4 regions of the Bacillus swezeyi genome follow, and region 1 is predicted to be linked to each of the others. Evidence: riboswitches for the same ligand, from Rfam matches in the RefSeq annotation. Region 1 holds a riboswitch; each other region holds the start of a gene.

Region 1 (5,186 bases):
CCTGTGCATGAGAAGTCAGCCCGAATTCCTTCAGCAATTCAGCCGTTTTCCCCTCGATCTGCTGCTCTGGCCAGCCTCTCTGTCTTGCGCCAAATGCGATTTCCTCAAACACTGTATCTTGAATAAATTGAAGCTCCGGATTTTGAAAAACAAAACCGGCCTTTTCATACAATAGGCGGTCAGACCATTTTTTCAGGTCGCAATCCTCTAAATAAAGCCGGCCTTTTTTCACTGCTTCCAGCCGGATCAAGCTTTTTAAAAAGGTGCTTTTTCCGCTGCCGTTCTCCCCGATAACCGACACCCATCCGCCTTTTGGAATTTGCACATTGATGTCCTCTGCCACCGTCTTTTTCCGATAGCCGATTGCCGCATCTTCGGAGCGGATCAATGCGGCGCCGCTTTTCAGATCGCTTTTTTCCGCCAGTGCTCTGATTTTCAGCCGGGCGGAGAGCTTGACGGCAAGCGGATGACGTTCATCATCGACGACTTCACGCCATGAAGCCGGATATAGCTTCGGCTGCCATATCCCTGCCTCTTTCATTTCCTGCTGATAGTCATGCAGAATGTCTTCCGGCTTCCCGTCGGCAATGATCCGTCCGTTTTTGCCTAAAAGGATGACGCGATCCATCCATTCGATGCAGCCGTCCAGCACATGTTCAATAAATACCATCGTCTGCCCGTTGTTTGCGGATAGATCTTTCAGTAAAGCAAATATCTCCTTTCTGCTTGCCGGATCGAGCTGTGCGGTCGGCTCATCAAAAAACAGCACTTCCGGCTCCAGAGCCAATAGACAGGCTAATGCGAGCCGCTGTTTCATCCCGCCTGACAAGGTTTCGATTGGCGTCCTCCTGTCGATGTCCAATCCGACCTGCTCCATTACATCCCCGATCATTTGATCCATATGTTGACGGGGAACAGACCTGTTTTCAAGACTAAAAGCGATTTCTTCGTCAACATGAAGCATGCAAAACTGTGAATCCGGGTCCTGAAACATAACGCCCGCACTCCTTCTGCGGTTTATTTCACCGCTGACATCCGCTTCAATGTGTTCGGGAATAATCCCGGACAGAGCCGAAATAAGCGTCGATTTTCCGCTTCCGCTCGGCCCGAGTATCAACACTTTCTCTCCTTTTTGAATCGATAAGGTGACGCGGTCCAACATCGTTTCAGACCGATGGTAAAAGCGAATGGAGAGATTATTGCATCCTAGATATGAATTCATTTGATTCATCCTTTTTACGGTGCTCCTTCATGATTTCATACTGATCAAGGACACCCGTTTTCGCGAGTGCTCCGACAACGGCTTTGGCAAGCCAGCCGCCCAGAATAATGCCGCTGATGATTTGAATGGCTAAGGTCAGAATCAGCGTTTCCGTCGTATAGTAGGCAAAACCGTTTGCCATCAAGCTGTATGCCATGCTGCCGACCGCTGCCAGCGCACCGGAAAGCATAAGAGTAAACAGGTTATAGCGCTTATAGCGAAACATCGCAAACGCGATTTCCGCCCCGGCACCTTGGAAAACGCCGATCAGCAATGCGGACAAGCCAAAATGGCTGCCTGTCAACAGCTCAACCGCTGCTGCGGCCGTCTCGGCAATCAGAGCTGCCCCCGGTTTGCGGATGATATAAGCAACGATCGGACTGGCAATCACCCAAATGCCAAACATTAAGTTTGCGCCGACAGGGCCGACAATGGCCGATACAGGAATCCACAACGTAGACCAGCCTAAGTAAATGACACCGCAGGCTACCGCTAATATCACTGTCATTACGACTTCTTTCATGTTCCAATTCATCGTCTCGCCTCCTCCATTTCAACCGGCCAATTTTCAACTGTGTAAGCCATCTCCCAAAATCCGTATTCCAGCTGGCAGCTCTGCAAAAAAAGCTCTTTCATTTTTTGTTTTTCGGCCTCGCCCGCTGCTTCTGCCCATTCGTCCAAACGGGTGCAGAACATCGTCGTGATTGAATCGGTTCTGTCCCCGTAAAAATGAATCCAGTCATAGAATGGATGCGACGGATCAGGCTGCACTTCCTTCAGCAGCTTTTTGCCAATCTCCCAATAAGTCCACGGACAAGGCAATAAAACGGCTACAATCTCTCCAAGCGTGCCTTCATGCGCCGCCGTCAGCAAATGGCGGATATAATGATGGGCAGACGGGGCCAGCGGATAGCCTTGCAGAGATTCATAGGCTACGCCTGCAGCCCGGCACAAATTGTTATGCGGATGCACTTCACTGTTTAAAACAAAGGAAATCTGCTGGTGAAACATTTCCATGTCTTTGCGATTCTGACACTTTGAAATTGCAATTCCATAGATTTGGATAAAGGAATTCAAATACTCATAATCTTGTTTCACATAATGGATCAGCTGTTCCTTTTCCAGGCGGCCTGAGGCCAATCCTTGTACAAATGGATGCTGAAAAATCGCTTCAAAAATGGGGTCTGCCTCACGGCGTAGTTCTGCTGAAAAACTCATGACAGAGAGCCTCCTTCATCATTTTAAGGAAGGCACAGGGGGAAATAAGCGGCTTCTTTTATACAAAAAAGCCGCCCCAAAATGGAGCGGCTTTGACATGATAACATCATAAAGACACCGACTCCACTTCCCTACGCTAGTATGAACTAGATCAGGTTCAAAGGGTCCAAGATTACTTCTTGTCTCAGCCAGCTTATGGCTCCCCTAGTGGACTTCCTATTACATTAACTTTTACTCTACACATCAAAGTTCATGATGTCAACCTGTGACGGGTTTGAAGAAACTTCCGACCATTGTGTCCAAGCCGCTTTCTTCTGCCTGGCGGGTTTTTGTCAATATGATTTACACAATTTTAAAATATTTATAGAAAAATATAAATTTTCTGAAACTTTTTCCTAGCTCATCCGTCTAATATATAGAAAACAAAAAATTTTTGGAGGGGATATTATGATGATGTTTATCTTGATTTTGACAATGGCTGGGTATTTGTTTTACTCTTTCAGCAAAGACAATCGGCCGGCCAAAAGAAGTGACAAGGCTCAGCATCGTAAATTGACTGTACTTCGGGAACATCCTTTGACAGCCCCTTCCAATGACGCAAACTGCTAAATTCACATTCCATACACCATCAATAAGCTAGCCGCCTATTTAAGATAGGCGGCTTTTTCATGTCCTTAAGGCTGTTTACGGCTGAAACTGCTCTGCCTCCGTCGAGCCTTTCAGCGCCGTTGTAGAAGAGGTTCCGCCTGTGACGACCTGCGCCACTTCATCAAAATAGCTTGTTCCGACTTCGCGTTGGTGCCTTGTCGCCGTATATCCGTGTTTTTCACTGGCAAACTCAGCCTGCTGCAGCTCAGAGTACGCCGCCATCCCTCGATTGTTATATTGGCGAGCCAACTCAAACATCCCGTGATTTAATGCATGGAATCCTGCAAGTGTGACGAATTGAAATTTATAGCCCATTTCACTGAGCTGTTTTTGGAAATTCAGAATGCTGTTATCATCCAGTTTGGCTTTCCAGTTGAAAGAAGGAGAGCAATTATAAGCGAGAAGTTTGCCAGGGAATTTCTCATGGATCGCCTGAGCAAATCGGCGCGCTTCTTCAATGTTCGGTTCAGATGTTTCACACCAGATCAAGTCGGCATATGGCGCATATGCCAAGCCTCTGGCAATCGCCTGATCAAGACCCGATTTTGTTTTGTAAAAACCCTCAGATGTGCGCTCTCCCGTCAAAAACGGCGCATCATATTGATCAATATCGCTAGTGATGAGATCGGCCGCATTCGCATCGGTACGGGCGATGAGAATGGTCGGCACTCCCATGACGTCTGCGGCAAGGCGCGCGGCAATTAAATTGCGAACCGCCGTCTGCGTCGGAAGCAATACTTTTCCGCCCAAATGGCCGCATTTTTTCTCAGATGAAAGCTGATCTTCGAAATGGACCCCCGCGGCGCCAGCCTCAATCATGCTTTTCATCAATTCGAACACATTGAGCTGTCCGCCGAAGCCTGCTTCGGCATCGGCTACGATCGGCGCAAACCAATCTATATCATCTTTTCCTTCCATATGGTGAATTTGGTCTGCACGCTGAAGGGCGCGGTTGATTCTTTTGACGACATCTGGAACGCTGTTTGCCGGATACAGGCTTTGGTCTGGATACATGCTTCCAGAAAGGTTTGCATCCGCAGCCACCTGCCAGCCGCTTAAATAAATCGCTTTCAATCCCGCCTTGACTTGCTGCATCGCCTGATTCCCGGTTAAAGCGCCAAGCGCAGCAATGAAATCCTCTGTGTGGAGAAGCTTCCACAGCTTTTCGGCGCCGTGCCTTGCGATCGTGTATTCAATCTCCAGCGAACCCCTCAGGCGAATGACTTCAGATGCCTTATAAGGTCTTGTGATTCCGCCCCAGCGTTTGTCATGCTCCCAGCTTTCTTCAATCTGCCTTGCCTTTTCTGCCATCATCATGAAATTCCTCCCATTACATTTTTTCATAAGCGGGAATCGTAAGAAACTCCGCAAATTCATCATCTAAAATCAGTTGTTCAAAAATCTGTCCTGCCTCTTCGAACCGGCCGCTCTGAAATTGTTCCCTACCGACTCCACCGATGATTTTCTCCATTTCTTCCTCTTTCATCGTCTTGAACATCTCAACCGTCACTTCCCTGCCGTCGTCAAGAATCCCTTTTGGATGGCGAATCCACTGCCATAGCTGGGCTCTCGAGATTTCAGCCGTTGCCGCATCCTCCATTAAGTGGTCAATCGGTGCTGCACCTCTGCCAGACAACCAGGAAGCGAGATAGCGGATGCCGGCGCTGATATTGGTGCGGACGCCTTCTTCCGTAATTCGGCCTTTCGGCACTTCAAGCAAGTCTTTCCCCTCAATCTCGACATCTTCTCGTTTTCTATGAATCTGGTTTTCCGTCGGCATATGTTCATTAAATACGTCAAGGGCTGTTTGAATCATCCCAGGATGTGCGATCCATGTCCCGTCATGGCCGTCTTTTGCTTCCCGCTCCTTATCTTCACGGATCTTTGCGAAAGCGGCTTCGTTAATTTCCGGTTTGTCTTTAGCGGGAATCTGCGCCGCCATCCCTCCGATGGCATGGGCATGCCGTTTATGACACGTTTTGATGGCCAAAAGGGAGTAGGCTCTCATGTTGGGGACTGTCATCGTCACGGCTGAGCGATCAGGAAGGATGACTTCATC
Region 2 (5,186 bases), 380 kb from region 1:
TAAATGTTTGCATATAAGCTAAATGTCCCCCTTCAAAAAAGTTGTTGTGGTACTAATCATCCCCTATTATAGCACTTTTTGGTGGAAAAAATCTGTTCAACCCCAAAATATCAAATATTTAAAAGGTTCAACATCAAAAATCAAGGGTTTTCAGTAAACTTTGGGAACAATCTGAAGTTATTGTTATTTCTTTCAATTCCTTCATGTATATTAACTATGCCCGATCACATGTAGATTTATGTTTATGATTAAGATAATATTTCTATCTTAGTTTCTTATTGACACCAATGGCAAGTCGAATAGCCGATGCTGACGAGAACCGGCTTGTTTTCGCGTTTTGCTTTTTCGAAGGCTTCTTCTCCCCACGGATACCAATCCACAGGATTGTGAGCATGTTGGAGTAAATACGGAGACTTCTCAGCGATTAATCTATTGGGTTTATTGTTAGTGGGCATGGGATCACCTTCTTTCCTTATTGACTATCCTTAGATTACCACAGTAATCATATATAAATTCAAAAAATGAGCAGGTTTTGGAATGGATGGATAATTGTCAATGCAAACACAACAAGCCGGCTTGAGTCAGCAGAACTGCTAACGTTACTCTGCGTACCTATTCCTGAGAAAGGGAAGTTTGAATGGAGATGCGCCTGGATTCACAGCATAAGAAAGAACATACCAAATGATGCAGGTATGTTCTATAATTTAAACAGAAAGATAAAAATCATTGAGTAGGCTAACTCTTGTTATCCTCTTATATATGTTTTTTACCAAAACAAATTGGATTAGGGATAAGTTATATATGCAATGCAAAAAGCGACAAATAATATATAGTTCTTTCCGTTATTAATGAAAAAGAAATCGATGATCCAAAGAGTAAATAAAGTGATAAAAACGATGTTGTAACTCATTGGAGCACTTTTTTTAGTATTTATTTACCCATTTCATCCTTCTTTACTTTATTTTTCGTTCTCCATATAAAGAATTGACCCCATGCTAATAGCAAATTAATCAATAAAATCCCTTCAGTAACGTCCGATGTTGTTTAATATAGCTCAGTAAAGTTCCCTCGAAGTATAAGGTAATAATGATTAGAAATAGCAAACTAAACACTTCAATTTTTCTCATTTCTGACATCCCTTTCTGATTCGAATAAAAATAATTGGTCAACTGTTACCCCTAAACAATATGCCAATTGAAAAGCAAGAGATAAACTCGGATCATACTTATTATTTTCAATAGCATTAATGGTTTGACGGGAAACGCCGCACGCTTTGGCCAATTGCTCTTGAGAAAAACCTTTTTCCTTTCTAGCATGTTTTATAACCTTTTTCCATAAAAACTCCTTTATGGAAAAGATATTTTACATATTTGTCGTAAATGATTGTTTTCATTATGTCAAACTTATTTGGCATATTTGGAAAAGGAAATGGGAAGGCAAACTGTTATCTCAGTTGTTTGATGGAATCCACTTTTAAATAATAATTAGCTGCTTCCTTTTTAATCCTATCATTGTTTGACTAATGACATGGAATAGTTTAGGATTAAAGTAAATATTTATATTTTATCCACTAGGGGAGCTTTAGAAGCTGAGAAGAGACATAAGTCCTGACCCTTTGAACCTGATTTGGTTAACACCAGCGTAGGGAAGTGAAAAAATTAGAGAGATTTTTTATCTTATCTATATTTAAGCCACTTTCCATATGAAAGTGGCTTTATTTATTTTGAAAGGATGATATTAAAGTGACAACTAAAAAAGTTTTTTTAGCAGGGCCTTTTAAAAGTTTAGTAGATGAGAATACTGGATTGATGAGTTTACATGAAAGGGGAAAGTTGGAGTCATTAATTTCTTTTTTTGAAAATGAAGGATGGTTAGTTCATAATGCTCACAAGCGAGAAGGATGGGGGAAAGATTTCATGACACCCCAACAGTGCACTAAAATTGATTTTGATGAAATAAGCACTTGCGACCTTTTTGTAGCTTTTCCTGGCTCACCGGCTTCTCCTGGAACGCATATAGAAATTGGATGGGCTTCTGCCTTGAAAAAAAAGATAGTGTTATTACTAGAAAATGATAGGGATTACGCATTCTTAATTCAAGGGTTAAATGTAGTAGCTGATGTTGAATACATTAATTTTAAAGATACTGATGATTTATTAGAGAAGATTAAAAGTATCCTTATGAAATAAAAGGTGGAATCTAAATGAGAAAGAAAACTTTTCATGAAGCATATATGGAAACCCTGTATGACATCTATTACAACCCTGAATTTTTGAATTCACCGCGTGGACAAAAAAGCAAAGAACAATTGAACTATCATCTGATCCTTGAAAATCCAATAGAACGTGTCACTTACTTACCCTCTAGAAAAACAAATATCGTGTTTAATTTTGCTGAAGTTTTATGGTATTTATCGGGGAGTAATAACTTAGATTTTATTAGTTATTACAATAAAAAAATGCCTTTATATTCAATGAATAAAAAAACATTAACAGGTACTGCGTATGGTCCTAAAATATTTGAATTTGGAAACGCAAAACTAAATCAATGGAATAGAATAAAAAATCTTTTGACACAAGAAGACATTGATTCAAAAAGGGCATTTATTCAAATATTCGATGCCTCGGAACTCTTCGTTTCTGGAAACATTGATGTTTCTTGCACAATCGGTTTGCAATTTTTCATAAGAGAAGACAAGTTATACATGTCTTCCGTAATGCGTGCAAATGATGCATTTCGAGGGATGATTAGTGATCTGTTCTCTTTTACATTTATGCAAGAATTAATGGCGAGAGAACTTCATTTAGAAGTCGGGGAATATTTCCATAATGTTGGTTCCATTCATATTTACGAGTCGGACAACGAATGGGCAAAAACAGTACTTGAGGAAGCAAAAACCCATAATGATATCTCGGCTTTTGAATTTCCTAAAATGCCTACCGGGAATAATTGGCCCTTCATCGAAACAGTTTTAGAATATGAGGCTTTGCTTAGAAAAGATCAAATTTCAATGTCAAAGCAGGATATTGAAACTCTAGACTTACCTGAATATTGGAAACAGATTCTTTTACTTTTCAGTATATATCAGCATATTGCTTATAAACGAGATATGGATCATTCTCTATTTCAAGGCTTACTTCCTATTTATCAATTTTTTGTTAGAAATAAGTGGTTTAATTATTTCTCAACTAAACAAAAGGAGGAAATTTAATGAAAACTTCTTGGAAAGAAGACAGTGTTGCTGGTAAATTCGATGCTTATAACGACGTTTTAGAACAAACATTAGGTTTTGAGTATGTTTTTCGTAAATTTGATAAAGAGGATATTAAAAAGGTGCTCGATTTTGGCTGTGGTCCCGGAAAGGTAGCATATAGGTTAGCTGACAGAATAGATTGCAATGTAATCGCAGTAGATGAATCAAGTAAGATGTTAGATATAGCAAAGACAAAAAGAAAGCATCCACATGTTGACTATCATTTAATTGAACATGATAATCTTTTCTTCTTACCAGATCATTCAGTTGATGCTGCTATGGCCTGTTACGTCTTTATTAATACAGATAGTGATCAACGTATCAAAAGAATAATGGATGAAATTTTTCGTGTGTTAAAACCGGGCGCTTCTTTTGTTATACTCGATACGAACCCTGATTCAACTGGAATAGAATTTTCAACCTTTCGCAACGGAATACCGGGGAAAGAATATTCTTATGGAGAAGAAAGAAATGAGTGGCTTCATGTTCCTGAACAAGCAGATTTAATTTTAAATGACTTTCATTGGCCGAAGTCAATGTACTATAAACTTTTATCTAATGCAGGTTTTGAAAGTGTAACTTTACTAGAACCAACGTTAAACGAAATTGACGGAGAGCAGTTAAAGGCTATCGAACAAAAATTTAAATTTAATAATTGGAAAAGTGAAAAGGAATATCCACCTTTTATAATTTTTGAAGCAGTTAAACCTACCTAAGGAGGAGTATGAGTTGACGGATATCTACAAAGCACTTTCGATTGCTGGAACAGATCCAACCGGGGGAGCGGGAATTCATGCAGACTTAAAAACCTTTCAGGAACAGCAAGTATATGGAATGGCTGTTATTACATCAGTTGTTGCTCAAAACACACTTGGTGTGAAAAGTTTTGAGGAGGTATCTCTGAATAATATATCTCAGCAAATAGACTGTGTCATTGGAGACATAAAACCAGATGCTGTAAAAACTGGTATGCTTGCAAGTGTAGAAATTATTGAACTGATAGCTGAAAAATTAAAAGCGGCTCATATCCAATCGTATGTGATGGACCCAGTTATGGTTGCTAAAAGCGGACATCATCTGCTTCATAAGGATGCCGTTAATCATTTGAAAAAATTATTAATACCTCAAACAACTGTTATTACACCAAATATTCCAGAAACAGAAGTAATAATCGGCAAATCAATAAAAACTATACAGCAGATGCGTGATGCTGCTAAAGAAATTGTGGAAGTATATGGAGCAAAGAGTGCTGTCGTAAAAGGAGGGCATTTGAACGGAGAAGCTCGCGATATTATGTACTTTGACGAGACCTTTGAGGAATTTGTTTCTCCTCGCTTTGATACAAAACATACCCATGGAACAGGCTGTACTTTTTCTGCCGTTATAACTGCAGAGCTAGCAAAGCAGCACAGTATACCAGAATCTGTCGCAACAGGAAAAGAATTTATTTCAGCAGCTATTAAACATCCCATAGGAATTGGGAAGGGACAAGGGCCTACAAATCATTTCGCGTATCGCTCAATCATTAATTAAGAGACAACTACTTAAGGAGTGTTACGATGATCTACAAGGAATATGATGTATTTTTATTCGATTTAGACGGAGTTATTTATATAGGAGACAAAGCTTTACCAGAAGCTGTTTCTTCTTTAAAACGCCTCCGTGAAAAAAAGAAATCCATTCGTTTTTTAACGAATGATCCCTGTGTTACAAGAGAAACGATTGTTAAAAGGCTTCATAAACTCGGTTTTTCAGCAAGTATTGATGAAGTCATTACTTCGGGGTGGGCAACAGCTGATTACCTTGTTAAGGCTGGAATAAAGAAAGCATATATATTAGGAAATGATCAACTTAAAAGCGAGATTCGAAAAGCTGGTATTGATCTTGAAGAAGATCTAGCAGAGGCTGTTGTCATTGGATGGGATAACAATAT
Region 3 (5,186 bases), 1.6 Mb from region 1:
AACCGGTTTTGAGGAGGTACCAGTTTATGGAGCATACATCTGTTTCATCTTTAGTCGTCGTACTCATTTTTGCATTTTTGACTCCCATTTTGCTGCATCGATTTAGGCTCAGTATACCTGTTGTCGTCGCGGAAATCATCATGGGTCTTATCATCGGAAAAAGCGGATTAAACCTTGTAACAGCCCACGATACATGGCTGGAAACATTATCGATGCTTGGATTTATATTTCTAATGTTTTTAAGCGGACTTGAAATTGATTTTTCCGCATTTGAAAAAGGAAAGAAAAAGCAGCTGCTTCCAAACGGAAAAGCGGCGCCGAATACATTTAAAACGGCTGCCATCATATTTATCGGAATTTTTATTTTGTCGCTCGGGCTATCATACAGCTTCGTGCTGGCCGGCTTTATCGACAACGCCTTTTTAATGACGCTGATTATTTCCACCATTTCCCTCGGCGTGGTCGTTCCGACTTTGAAGGAAGAGCGGCTCATGAAGACAAATATCGGCCAGGTTATTTTGCTTGTAGCGGTGATTGCCGATCTTGCGACGATGATTCTGCTGGCGGTGTTCGCATCAATCTATGGTGATGAAAACAGCAATATGTGGCTGTTGATCATATTATTTGCCGCAGGCGTCGTTCTGTATCTTTTCGGGAGAATCTTTAAAAAGCGGTCTTTTGTCGAAGTGATGTCAAAAGGGACGATTCAAATCGGCACAAGGGCGATTTTTACTTTGATCATTGTACTGGTCGCACTCTCGGAGTCGCTCGGCGCGGAAAACATTCTCGGCGCATTTTTAGCCGGGGTGCTCGTATCGCTTCTTTCTCCGAACAAAGAGCTTGTTCAGCAGCTTGATTCGTTCGGCTATGGATTTTTGATCCCGATCTTTTTTGTCATGACGGGGGTCAAATTGGATATTTGGTCGCTTTTTGAGAATCCGAAAATTTTAATCATGATTCCGCTGCTGTTTGTTGCGTTATTAATAAGCAAGGTTCTTCCCGCATTGCTTTTGAAAAAATGGTATGACACAAAAACGGTCCTGGCTTCAGGTTTTCTCCTGACATCGACGCTGTCCCTTGTCATTGCTGCGACAACGATCGGTGAACGCATTGGCGTTATCGATGCGCAAATGTCTGGAGCGCTGATTTTGGTGGCTGTGATCACATGTATCATTACACCGATCGGCTTTAAAAAATTGATGCCGAAAGCGGAAAGCGAAACAGAGAAAAAGACGATCAGCTTTATCGGCGCCAATCAAATGACGCTGCCGGTCACGCTTGAGCTCTCTTCTGAAGAATATCATGTCAGAATTCTGCATGTGCATCAGGAAAAGAAAGAAGAAAAGCTGGCTGATTCCGTTTTTGATGTGGAAATGCTGCCGGATTATGAATATAGCACACTTCAATCGTTTAACGTTTTTGAAACGGATATTCTTGTCGTGGCGACAGGAAATGAAGAGCGAAACACCGGGATTGCCCTTTTTGCAAAGGAGCAAAAGGTCGACAGAATTATCGCCAGCGCAGATTCGCCTAAAGCCGAAGCTGAATTAAAAGAAAACGGAATCGATACAATCTCCATTCTGCTGTCAACGAAAACATTGCTTCGCGCACTTATTGAGGCGCCTGGCGTCATGAAATTGCTGACCAACCAGGATGCATCATTGTACCAGATCAACATGAACAACGAACGGTTTGACGGTGTGCTGTTAAGGGAGTTTCCTTTTACCGGGGATGTCATTTTTGTACGGATTTTCCGAGGCATCGACAGCCTTGTGCCTCATGGAGATACAAGGCTGCAAATGGGTGACAGGCTGATCGCCACCGGTTCGCGCGGATATATCACAGAACTGAAAAAAACGCTTGAAGACTGATGCTTGACCATTTTCTATTTCGTGTTAAGATAAAAGTATAACTGAATGAAAAAGAAATGTTTTCCACTAGGGGAGTCCTTGATAAGGGCTGAGATAAAAGTGTGACTTTTAGACCCTCATAACCTGAACAGGTTCATACCTGCGTAGGGAAGTGGCAAGGTATTTGATTATGTATATATGCAAATTCCAAACCACTTTTCCTGCGGGGAAAGTGGTTTTTTCATTTTCAGAATTAAAGGAGGAGCCTCGATATGAAATTTTCAGAAGAATGCCGAAAAAGCGCTGCAGAATGGTGGGAAGGCAGTTTTGTCCATCCATTTATTAAAGGAATCGGTGACGGCTCTTTGCCTGTTGACTGTTTTAAATACTATGTTCTGCAGGATTCCTACTACTTGACCCATTTTGCCAAGGTTCAATCCTTTGCTGCGGCATATGCAGATGATCTGTATACGACAAGCCGGATGGCAGAACATGCAAAGGGCACTTATGAAGCAGAGCTGTCTCTCCATAGGAAGTTCACGGATTTATTGGGGATTACAGAAGAAGAAATTGAAGCGTTTCAGCCGTCGCCTACGGCTTATGCCTATACTTCCCACATGTACCGTTCCGTGATGAGCGGCAATTTTGCAGAAATTCTCGCTGCTTTGCTTCCTTGCTATTGGCTTTATTATGAAGTCGGAGAAACTTTGCAAACATGCATACCTGAGAACGGGGTTTATCAAGAATGGATTGCCACATACGGTGGAGACTGGTTTAAAGAGCTTGTGACTGAACAGATTGATCGTTTTGATGAGCTGGCTGAAAAAAGCACTGCTGAAACCCGCGCGAAAATGAAGAAAAACTTCGTGATCTCAAGCTATTATGAGTATCAATTTTGGAATATGGCCCACCGGCAGGAAGGCTGGTCAAAAAGCGGGGTGGAACAGCTTGCGCATTCACGTGATCACCAATGACAGGCACTCTCAGGAAGAGCTTGCTGCGAAAATCATTTCAATCAAGGATATAGTCGATTTTATCCATATCAGAGAACGGTCAAAAAACGTCAGCGACATATCAGATTTAATCAGCCGCCTGCTCATCGGCGGGGTCGATAAACGGAAGCTTATCATCAATGACAGGGTGGATATCGCTTTGTTTTACAATATACACCGCGTTCAGCTGCCTTCTCACAGCTTTTCTGTCAAGTGTGTGAGAAGTCGTTTTCCTCACTTGAAAATTGGCAAATCCGTGCACTCCGTTCAAGAAGCGGTTCAGGCTGAAAAAGAAGGTGCAGATTACGTGTTGTTTGGCCATATTTTTGAAACGGACAGCAAAAAAGGCCGGACAGGAAGAGGGATCGGCTGCCTGGCTGATGTTAAAGCGGCTGTCCATATTCCAGTCATTGCGATCGGGGGAATCACCGAAAAGCGGCTGCCTGAGGTGCAGACGGCAAACCCTGACGGCATCGCCGTCATGTCAGGGATCATTTCAAGCGACCATCCGGCTGAAGCAGCGGCGCGGTTTGCCTGTTACGTAAAGGGAGATTCATATGAAAAAGCGTTATGAGACCGTTGTGGTCGGAGGAGGCATCATTGGCGCTTCGATTGCTTACCATCTTGCAAAGGCAGGAATCAAAACGGCTGTTTTTGAAAGCGGAGAAATCGGACAAAAAGCGACCAGGGCGGCAGCGGGCATGCTCGGCGCCCATGCCGAATGCGATAAACCCGGAACATTTTTTGAATTTGCCAGAGCCAGCCAAAAGGCATATCAGCGGCTGGAAGCTGAATTAAAACAGATAAGCGGCATTGACATCAGAAGACGCGACGGCGGAATTTTAAAGCTCGCTTTTTCTGAAAGCGACCGGGAGCGCCTCATGCAGATGGCTGTATTGGATTCTGCGGAATGGCTGACGCCCGGAGAGGTATATGAGAAAGAGCCTTATGCGGCAAAAGGGATACTCGGCGCAAACTTCATCCAAGATGATGTTCAAGTCGAACCCGTTTCTGTTTGCAGGGCGTTTGCCAAGGGAGCCAAACTGTCGGGCGCCGATATTTTTGAATACACTCCTGTCACTTCGATCGAAACCGGGCCAGGCGCAGTCACGGTCAAAACGGCTTCAGGAGAGGTGGAAGCCGAGCACGCGGTGATTGCAAGCGGTGTATGGAGCGGCGTTTTCTTCAAACAGCTCGGCTTAAATAAAAGATTTTATCCTGTAAAAGGCGAGTGCCTGTCTGTTTGGAATGAGGGCATTCCTTTAACCCGGACGCTGTATCATGATCATTGCTATATTGTTCCCCGCCATAGCGGGAAGCTTGTTGTCGGGGCAACGATGAAGCCGGGAGACTGGAATGAGCAGCCTGAGCTCGGCGGAATCGAGGCCGTCATCAAAAAGGCGAAAACGATGCTGCCAGAGATCGAAAAAATGAAAATTGATCAATGCTGGGCCGGATTGAGGCCGGAAACCGAAGACGGCAATCCGTATATCGGCAGGCATCCTGAAAACGGCCGGATTTTGTTTGCGGCCGGCCACTTCAGAAACGGCATTCTTCTGGCGCCTGCAACCGGCGCGATGATCACCGACATGATTCTGGGCCGCCCCGTTAAAAAAACGTGGGAAGAGGCGTTTCAAGCGGAGCGAAAGGAGGCTGTTAACAGGTGAACATTCAGCTCAACGGAAAGAAAATAGAATGGAACGATGACGGTGGAACGATTTATGATTTGCTCGCATCCTACAAGCTGGAAAACCGGGTTGTCGTCGTCGAAAGAAACAGACAGATTATTGGAAAAGATCAATATCAAACAGTCGAATTGGAAGAAAATGATGTGATCGAAATCGTTCATTTTGTCGGAGGGGGATAAACATGTTTAAAATCGCTGATCAACAATTTTCATCAAGACTTTTGCTTGGTACAGGAAAATATCCGTCATTTAAGATCCAAAAGGAAGCCGTCCGTGTATCGGAGTCAGACATTTTGACCTTTGCCGTCAGACGGATGAATATTTTTGAAGAGTCACAGCCTAACTTTTTGGAACAGCTTGATTTAAGCCGCTATACGCTGCTGCCGAATACGGCTGGCGCAAAAACCGCTGAAGAAGCGGTGCGTATTGCCAGGCTTGCGAAAGCGTCCGGCCTTTGCGACATGATTAAAGTAGAAGTCATCGGCTGTGACCGTTCGCTTCTGCCTGACCCTGTCGAAACATTAAAGGCGTCTGAAGCTTTGCTTGAAGAAGGCTTTATCGTGCTGCCGTATACATCAGATGATGTCGTGCTGGCGAAAAAGCTTGAAGATCTTGGCGTGCATGCGATTATGCCGGGGGCTTCTCCGATCGGTTCAG
Region 4 (5,186 bases), 1.3 Mb from region 1:
TAGGTGACTACCGTGCCGGTTCAAGTCCGGCCCTCGGCACCATTGCTCACACATGCCGGTGTGGCGGAATTGGCAGACGCGCACGACTCAAAATCGTGTTCCTTCGGGAGTGTCGGTTCGACCCCGACCACCGGTATCAAGTTTATTATTCGAAAATAATACGAAAAACGGTCTAGCGCTATGCTAGGCCGTTTTTCGTTATATCCGAATTGTACGCAAGGAGGTCGTATGAGTATAGCCTGATAGCCGAATCTAAAGAAACACAAAAGGTCAGCGAGAGCGGTCTGCCGAATTTCGGCTATGAAACGCATTATGATTGGATCATAGAACAGGACCGATTCTAAGGTGGCGAAACATGGCCGTCTTTTTTTACTTGCGCTATCCAGAATGATATAAAATAGAAACTTTAATATAAATCGTATACCATTCATAGCCCTTAACGGCTGATCTCGAAATCGCTTCGGCACGACTCAAAATCTGTTCTTCTTTCGGGAGTGATGAAAAAACGTTTCTCACGATCAGTAAGAAACGTTTTTCGTACAATCCGTAAGTTCATTTTCTCAGCATATCATGACGGCATTGCAAAGGAACGGCATTCCTGGGCGCATTGCAGGCAAGTCTGACTGCATGTTTGCGATTGCTGATCGGGCTGTTGTGAACAGTGATTTCCGCAGATTTCACAAATTTTTGCGCACAGCAAGGCAAGCGATTTTGCAAAGCGGCTGTACCTTGCGATATATTTGGCGGTCAGCGTACATATATCGGCACAATCTCTAAGCATTCTTAATTGGTCTTTTCTATGTCTCGGATCTTCCCTTGTGAGAACGTAATACTCAGTTAACTCACAAACAGCTTCACAATGCTGAAGCATTTTTAAAACACGTTGGTGCTGGACGTTCCTTAAATCCGCATGATAGGGAACGGTATGGTCATCCATTATATTTCCTCCTTCGTTCTATATGATCATTCCAACTTCATCCTATTCTTGTGCACTTGCCTATGCTCTGGGTGTTCATCTATTTTTGTTTCATATCTGCGGCATAGCCTAAGATTTTTGCTTGCGCTTATGATGAATATTGGTTACCGTTAAGTCATTGAGATTTCACGGATATAGAAAGAACAGGAGCTGAAACAAGTGGAGAAACTGGTGAAGGTCAGAGGAATGACGTTTGGAGAAGGCGCCCCGAAAATTTGTGTGCCCCTTGTCGGAGAAACACTCGGACAATTGAAAGAAGAAGCGGCTTTTCTGCAGACGTTTGATGCGGATGTCGCCGAATGGCGGGCAGATTTTTATGAAGGTGTTGAAGACATCGAGAAGGTAACTGAGGCTTTGTCGGAAATCCGCGGCCTTTTGAAAGAAACTCCGCTGATCTTTACCTTTCGCAGTGCGAGGGAAGGCGGAGAAAAAGATGTCAGCCCGGAATATTATTTTTCTTTAAATGAAACGGTTATCAAAACAGGGCTTGCCGATCTCATCGATATCGAGCTGTTTCATGATGAACGGGCTGTGAAAGCAGCGACGGAAGCCGCACATGCGAATGAAGTGGCAGTCATTATTTCCAATCATGATTTTGAGAAGACGCCGGCCACAGAAGAAATGATTTCCCGCTTGAAGAAAGCGCAGGAATTGGGTGCAGATTTGCCGAAAATTGCAGTTATGCCTGAAACGCCGGCTGATGTGCTAAGGCTGCTTGAAGCGACGTATACGATGCATGAGCAGTATGCAAAGCGGCCGATTATTACGATGTCCATGGCCGGGAAGGGTGTAGTCAGCCGTTTGGCAGGCGAGGTGTTTGGTTCGGCCATGACTTTCGGCGCCGCAAAGAAAGCCTCGGCTCCGGGACAGATCGCAGCTGGTGAGCTCAAGAGAATGATTGGTGTTCTGCACGATCATTTATAATCCTGTTAACGGATCTTTCTCCATAATGGTATTCACTTTTGCTGACATATCCCTTTTTAATTAAAAGCAGCTTTCATACGTTTTTGTAGTCAATCATTCCTAAAAAGCAGGAATGATTACATTTTAACTTTTCATCATGTGTTCATTGTGTTACCATAGTGACGAATTAAATAGCATTACTAGGGGTGCCCTGCATGGGCTGAGAGAGGAACGAATGCGTTTCTTAACCCTTTGGACCTGATCTGGTTCGTACCAGCGTGGGGAAGTAAAAGTGATTTATGCTGATTATTGCGAATTGCCGTGCAATAATGGTGATTTTTTACTGACTTTAAACCAGGTTCATGAAAATGTGCCTGGTTTTTTTGTGCTGGTACAGTTCTCAGGTTTAGTCTTGACCAATTTATAGAGGGGAAGGATTTTAAAACATGAAACATGAGTCAGTACAGCAAAAAAACATCTCGATTATGTCAAGCTTTACAGGGAGCCGAAAGGTGTATGTCGAAGGATCGCGTCCTGACATTCAAGTCCCGATGAGAGAAATTGCCCTGAGCCCAACGACAGGTTCATTCGGCGAAGAAGAAAATCAGCCTGTTCGTATATACGACACGAGCGGTGCTTACACAGACGCAAAGGCGGAGGTTGACATTTTAAAGGGGCTGAAGCCTTTGCGGTCGGCCTGGATCAAAGAGCGCGGCGATACCGAGGAATACGAGGGCAGAGACATAAAGCCTGAGGATAACGGCTATAAAAATGTGAAGCAGACGAATCACAGCTACCCGGGGCTGAAAAGAAAACCGCTGCGCGCGAAAAAAGGACAAAATGTCACTCAGCTACATTACGCAAGAAAGGGGATCATCACTCCTGAAATGGAGTTTATCGCGATTCGCGAGCATGTATCTCCTGAATTTGTCCGTGATGAAGTAGCGAGCGGCCGGGCGATCATTCCGTCAAACATCAATCATCCGGAAAGCGAGCCGATGATTATCGGCCGGAACTTCCACGTGAAAATTAATGCCAATATAGGGAATTCAGCCGTCACCTCCTCAATTGAAGAAGAAGTGGAGAAAATGACATGGGCGATCCGCTGGGGCGCCGATACGATGATGGATCTGTCCACTGGGAAGGATATTCACACAACAAGGGAATGGATCATCCGCAACTGTCCAGTGCCTGTAGGAACCGTGCCGATTTATCAGGCGCTTGAGAAAGTAAACGGTGTCGCGGAAGATCTGACTTGGGAAGTTTACCGCGATACATTGATTGAACAGGCAGAGCAGGGTGTGGATTATTTTACGATTCATGCCGGTGTACTCCTGCGCTATGTGCCGCTCACGGCAAAGCGTGTCACGGGCATCGTCTCCCGCGGCGGAGCGATTATGGCGCAATGGTGTCTGGCGCATCATGAAGAAAGTTTCCTTTACACGCATTTTGAAGAAATTTGCGAAATTATGAAAGCTTATGATATCGCATTTTCATTGGGTGACGGACTTCGTCCCGGTTCGATTGCTGATGCGAATGATGAAGCCCAGTTTGCCGAATTGGAAACGCTCGGCGAGCTGACGGAAATTGCCTGGAAACATGATGTGCAGGTGATGATCGAAGGACCGGGGCATGTGCCGATGCATAAAATTAAAGAGAATGTCGATAAGCAAATGGAGATTTGCAAGGAGGCCCCGTTTTATACACTCGGCCCGCTGACGACCGATATTGCCCCGGGCTATGACCATATTACATCAGCGATTGGAGCGGCGATGATCGGCTGGTATGGAACTGCAATGCTTTGTTATGTCACGCCGAAAGAACATTTGGGGCTTCCGAATAAAGATGATGTCCGCGAAGGGGTCATTACATACAAAATTGCGGCTCATGCGGCTGATCTCGCTAAAGGGCATCCCGGCGCGCAAATTCGCGATGATGCGCTTTCGAAAGCACGCTTTGAATTCCGCTGGCGGGACCAGTTCAACCTCTCGCTGGATCCGGAAAGGGCGCTTGCATTTCACGATGAGACCTTGCCGGCCGAAGGCGCGAAGACCGCTCACTTTTGCTCAATGTGCGGTCCGAAATTTTGCAGCATGAGGATTTCTCAAGATATTCGCGATTATGCAAATGAAAATAATCTTGATGAAGAAAAGGCTATTGAAAAAGGCATGGAAGAAAAGGCGAAGGAATTTAAAAAAGCGGGCAGCCGCATATACAGCTGACAAAAAAAGCAGATGAAGCGGGGGCCTTCATCTGCTTATCTGTTCTTTTGAAATGAAAACATATATGACAAGTGTTGAATGACAATTAACACAAAGATGACGATAATCGGAAAGTACGGGATATCGACTTGGAAAAACGGATAAAAGATCATGAGGAGCGCTGCGACAGGCATTGCAAAATACAGAACGATGTAAGAGGTTCTGCACGCTTTGGCGGTCATCATCTGCTCCCTTTCATCCTGTTCTTTAAATTCATCAGGAATGAGAATAAGGCTTCGTTTGCGAGAGCCTTTCTTCTCTAAAAAAGAGTAAACCGCCAGAACCGAAACAAATAGAAGAATGGGAATAAGGTTAAAAACAAAATGCAGTTCAGAATTGCTCGTTTTCAGGCTTCTTGCAATCTGTTCAGATGTTTGGAAAAACGTAATAAAAGTCCAGCACGCAAGTCCGAAAAGAAGAATGTGAAAAAAAGTCCTCGTTTTCATATTCATTCATTTTTCCCCCCTTCTAACCAAAAAACTTCTTCCATATTTAATCGAAACTCCCCGCAAATTTTCAATGCTAAAAGGAGCGACGGTATGTAATTGCCTTTTTCAATGGCCGCAACTGTCTGTCTCGTAACTCCGACAGCTTTTGCAAGAGCTTCTTGTGAATAGCCATATCTTGCTCTCAGCTCTCTTACCCTGTTGTTCATCTTACCACCCGCAATCCTTTTTTTATATAGTATATTTGACATATTGTTAATTGTACTAGACATAATGTTAACTCGATTTTACATTGCATTCAACATCTTTTGATCTAGAAATGGAAGATTCACAACCGCAATACTTAAATTTATACATAAAATTAACAAAAATGGAACAGGTAAAATAGGACTGTCTATCATTGTTTGAAAAAGGACTTTATGGTTATTTTCAGTGTTTATTTTCAAGTGGAGGCATGTCTTATTTTCTAGTTCTTTTCTCACTTGACACTTGGAAACAGTCTGTTTTCAAGAATGAAGAGGAAAAAGGCGGAGAAGATTGAAAATTAAGAAAAAAAGACCATGTGGCATCTGTGATGGTGAAAAACGCAGGGGGATTACG

What was found. Region 1 has a riboswitch for thiamine pyrophosphate ahead of tenA (thiaminase II). Riboswitches for the same ligand answer to the same signal wherever they lie in the genome.
Region 2: another riboswitch for thiamine pyrophosphate. It lies ahead of RBH91_RS01245 (nucleoside 2-deoxyribosyltransferase); the one in region 1 lies ahead of tenA (thiaminase II).
Region 3: another riboswitch for thiamine pyrophosphate. It lies ahead of tenA (thiaminase II); the one in region 1 lies ahead of tenA (thiaminase II).
Region 4: another riboswitch for thiamine pyrophosphate. It lies ahead of thiC (phosphomethylpyrimidine synthase ThiC); the one in region 1 lies ahead of tenA (thiaminase II).

Annotation. Positions count from the first base shown of each region.
Region 1 covers NZ_CP133085.1:4,355,597-4,360,782, forward strand. Annotated here, with positions in the region: gene RBH91_RS21755 (ABC transporter ATP-binding protein) at 1-1,222, opposite strand, end outside; gene RBH91_RS21760 (ECF transporter S component) at 1,197-1,796, opposite strand; gene tenA (thiaminase II) at 1,793-2,479, opposite strand; TPP riboswitch at 2,591-2,695, opposite strand; gene RBH91_RS21770 (hypothetical protein) at 2,927-3,088, shown strand; gene aceA (isocitrate lyase) at 3,164-4,441, opposite strand; gene aceB (malate synthase A) at 4,458-5,186, opposite strand, start outside.
Region 2 covers NZ_CP133085.1:211,650-216,835, forward strand. Annotated here, with positions in the region: partial or broken gene RBH91_RS01235 (DUF255 domain-containing protein) at 282-455, opposite strand; gene RBH91_RS01240 (helix-turn-helix transcriptional regulator) at 1,114-1,323, opposite strand; TPP riboswitch at 1,563-1,665, shown strand; gene RBH91_RS01245 (nucleoside 2-deoxyribosyltransferase) at 1,743-2,189, shown strand; gene RBH91_RS01250 (thymidylate synthase) at 2,204-3,211, shown strand; gene RBH91_RS01255 (class I SAM-dependent methyltransferase) at 3,211-3,969, shown strand; gene thiD (bifunctional hydroxymethylpyrimidine kinase/phosphomethylpyrimidine kinase) at 3,983-4,786, shown strand; gene RBH91_RS01265 (HAD-IIA family hydrolase) at 4,813-5,186, shown strand, end outside.
Region 3 covers NZ_CP133085.1:1,419,671-1,424,856, forward strand. Annotated here, with positions in the region: gene RBH91_RS06805 (monovalent cation:proton antiporter family protein) at 27-1,871, shown strand; TPP riboswitch at 1,930-2,038, shown strand; gene tenA (thiaminase II) at 2,123-2,824, shown strand; gene tenI (thiazole tautomerase TenI) at 2,799-3,416, shown strand; gene thiO (glycine oxidase ThiO) at 3,400-4,509, shown strand; gene thiS (sulfur carrier protein ThiS) at 4,506-4,709, shown strand; gene RBH91_RS06830 (thiazole synthase) at 4,712-5,186, shown strand, end outside.
Region 4 covers NZ_CP133085.1:1,091,152-1,096,337, forward strand. Annotated here, with positions in the region: tRNA gene RBH91_RS05145 (tRNA-Leu) at 1-42, shown strand, start outside; tRNA gene RBH91_RS05150 (tRNA-Leu) at 55-136, shown strand; gene RBH91_RS05155 (four-helix bundle copper-binding protein) at 569-937, opposite strand; gene aroD (type I 3-dehydroquinate dehydratase) at 1,136-1,900, shown strand; TPP riboswitch at 2,072-2,181, shown strand; gene thiC (phosphomethylpyrimidine synthase ThiC) at 2,326-4,101, shown strand; gene RBH91_RS05170 (hypothetical protein) at 4,137-4,592, opposite strand; gene RBH91_RS05175 (helix-turn-helix transcriptional regulator) at 4,589-4,795, opposite strand.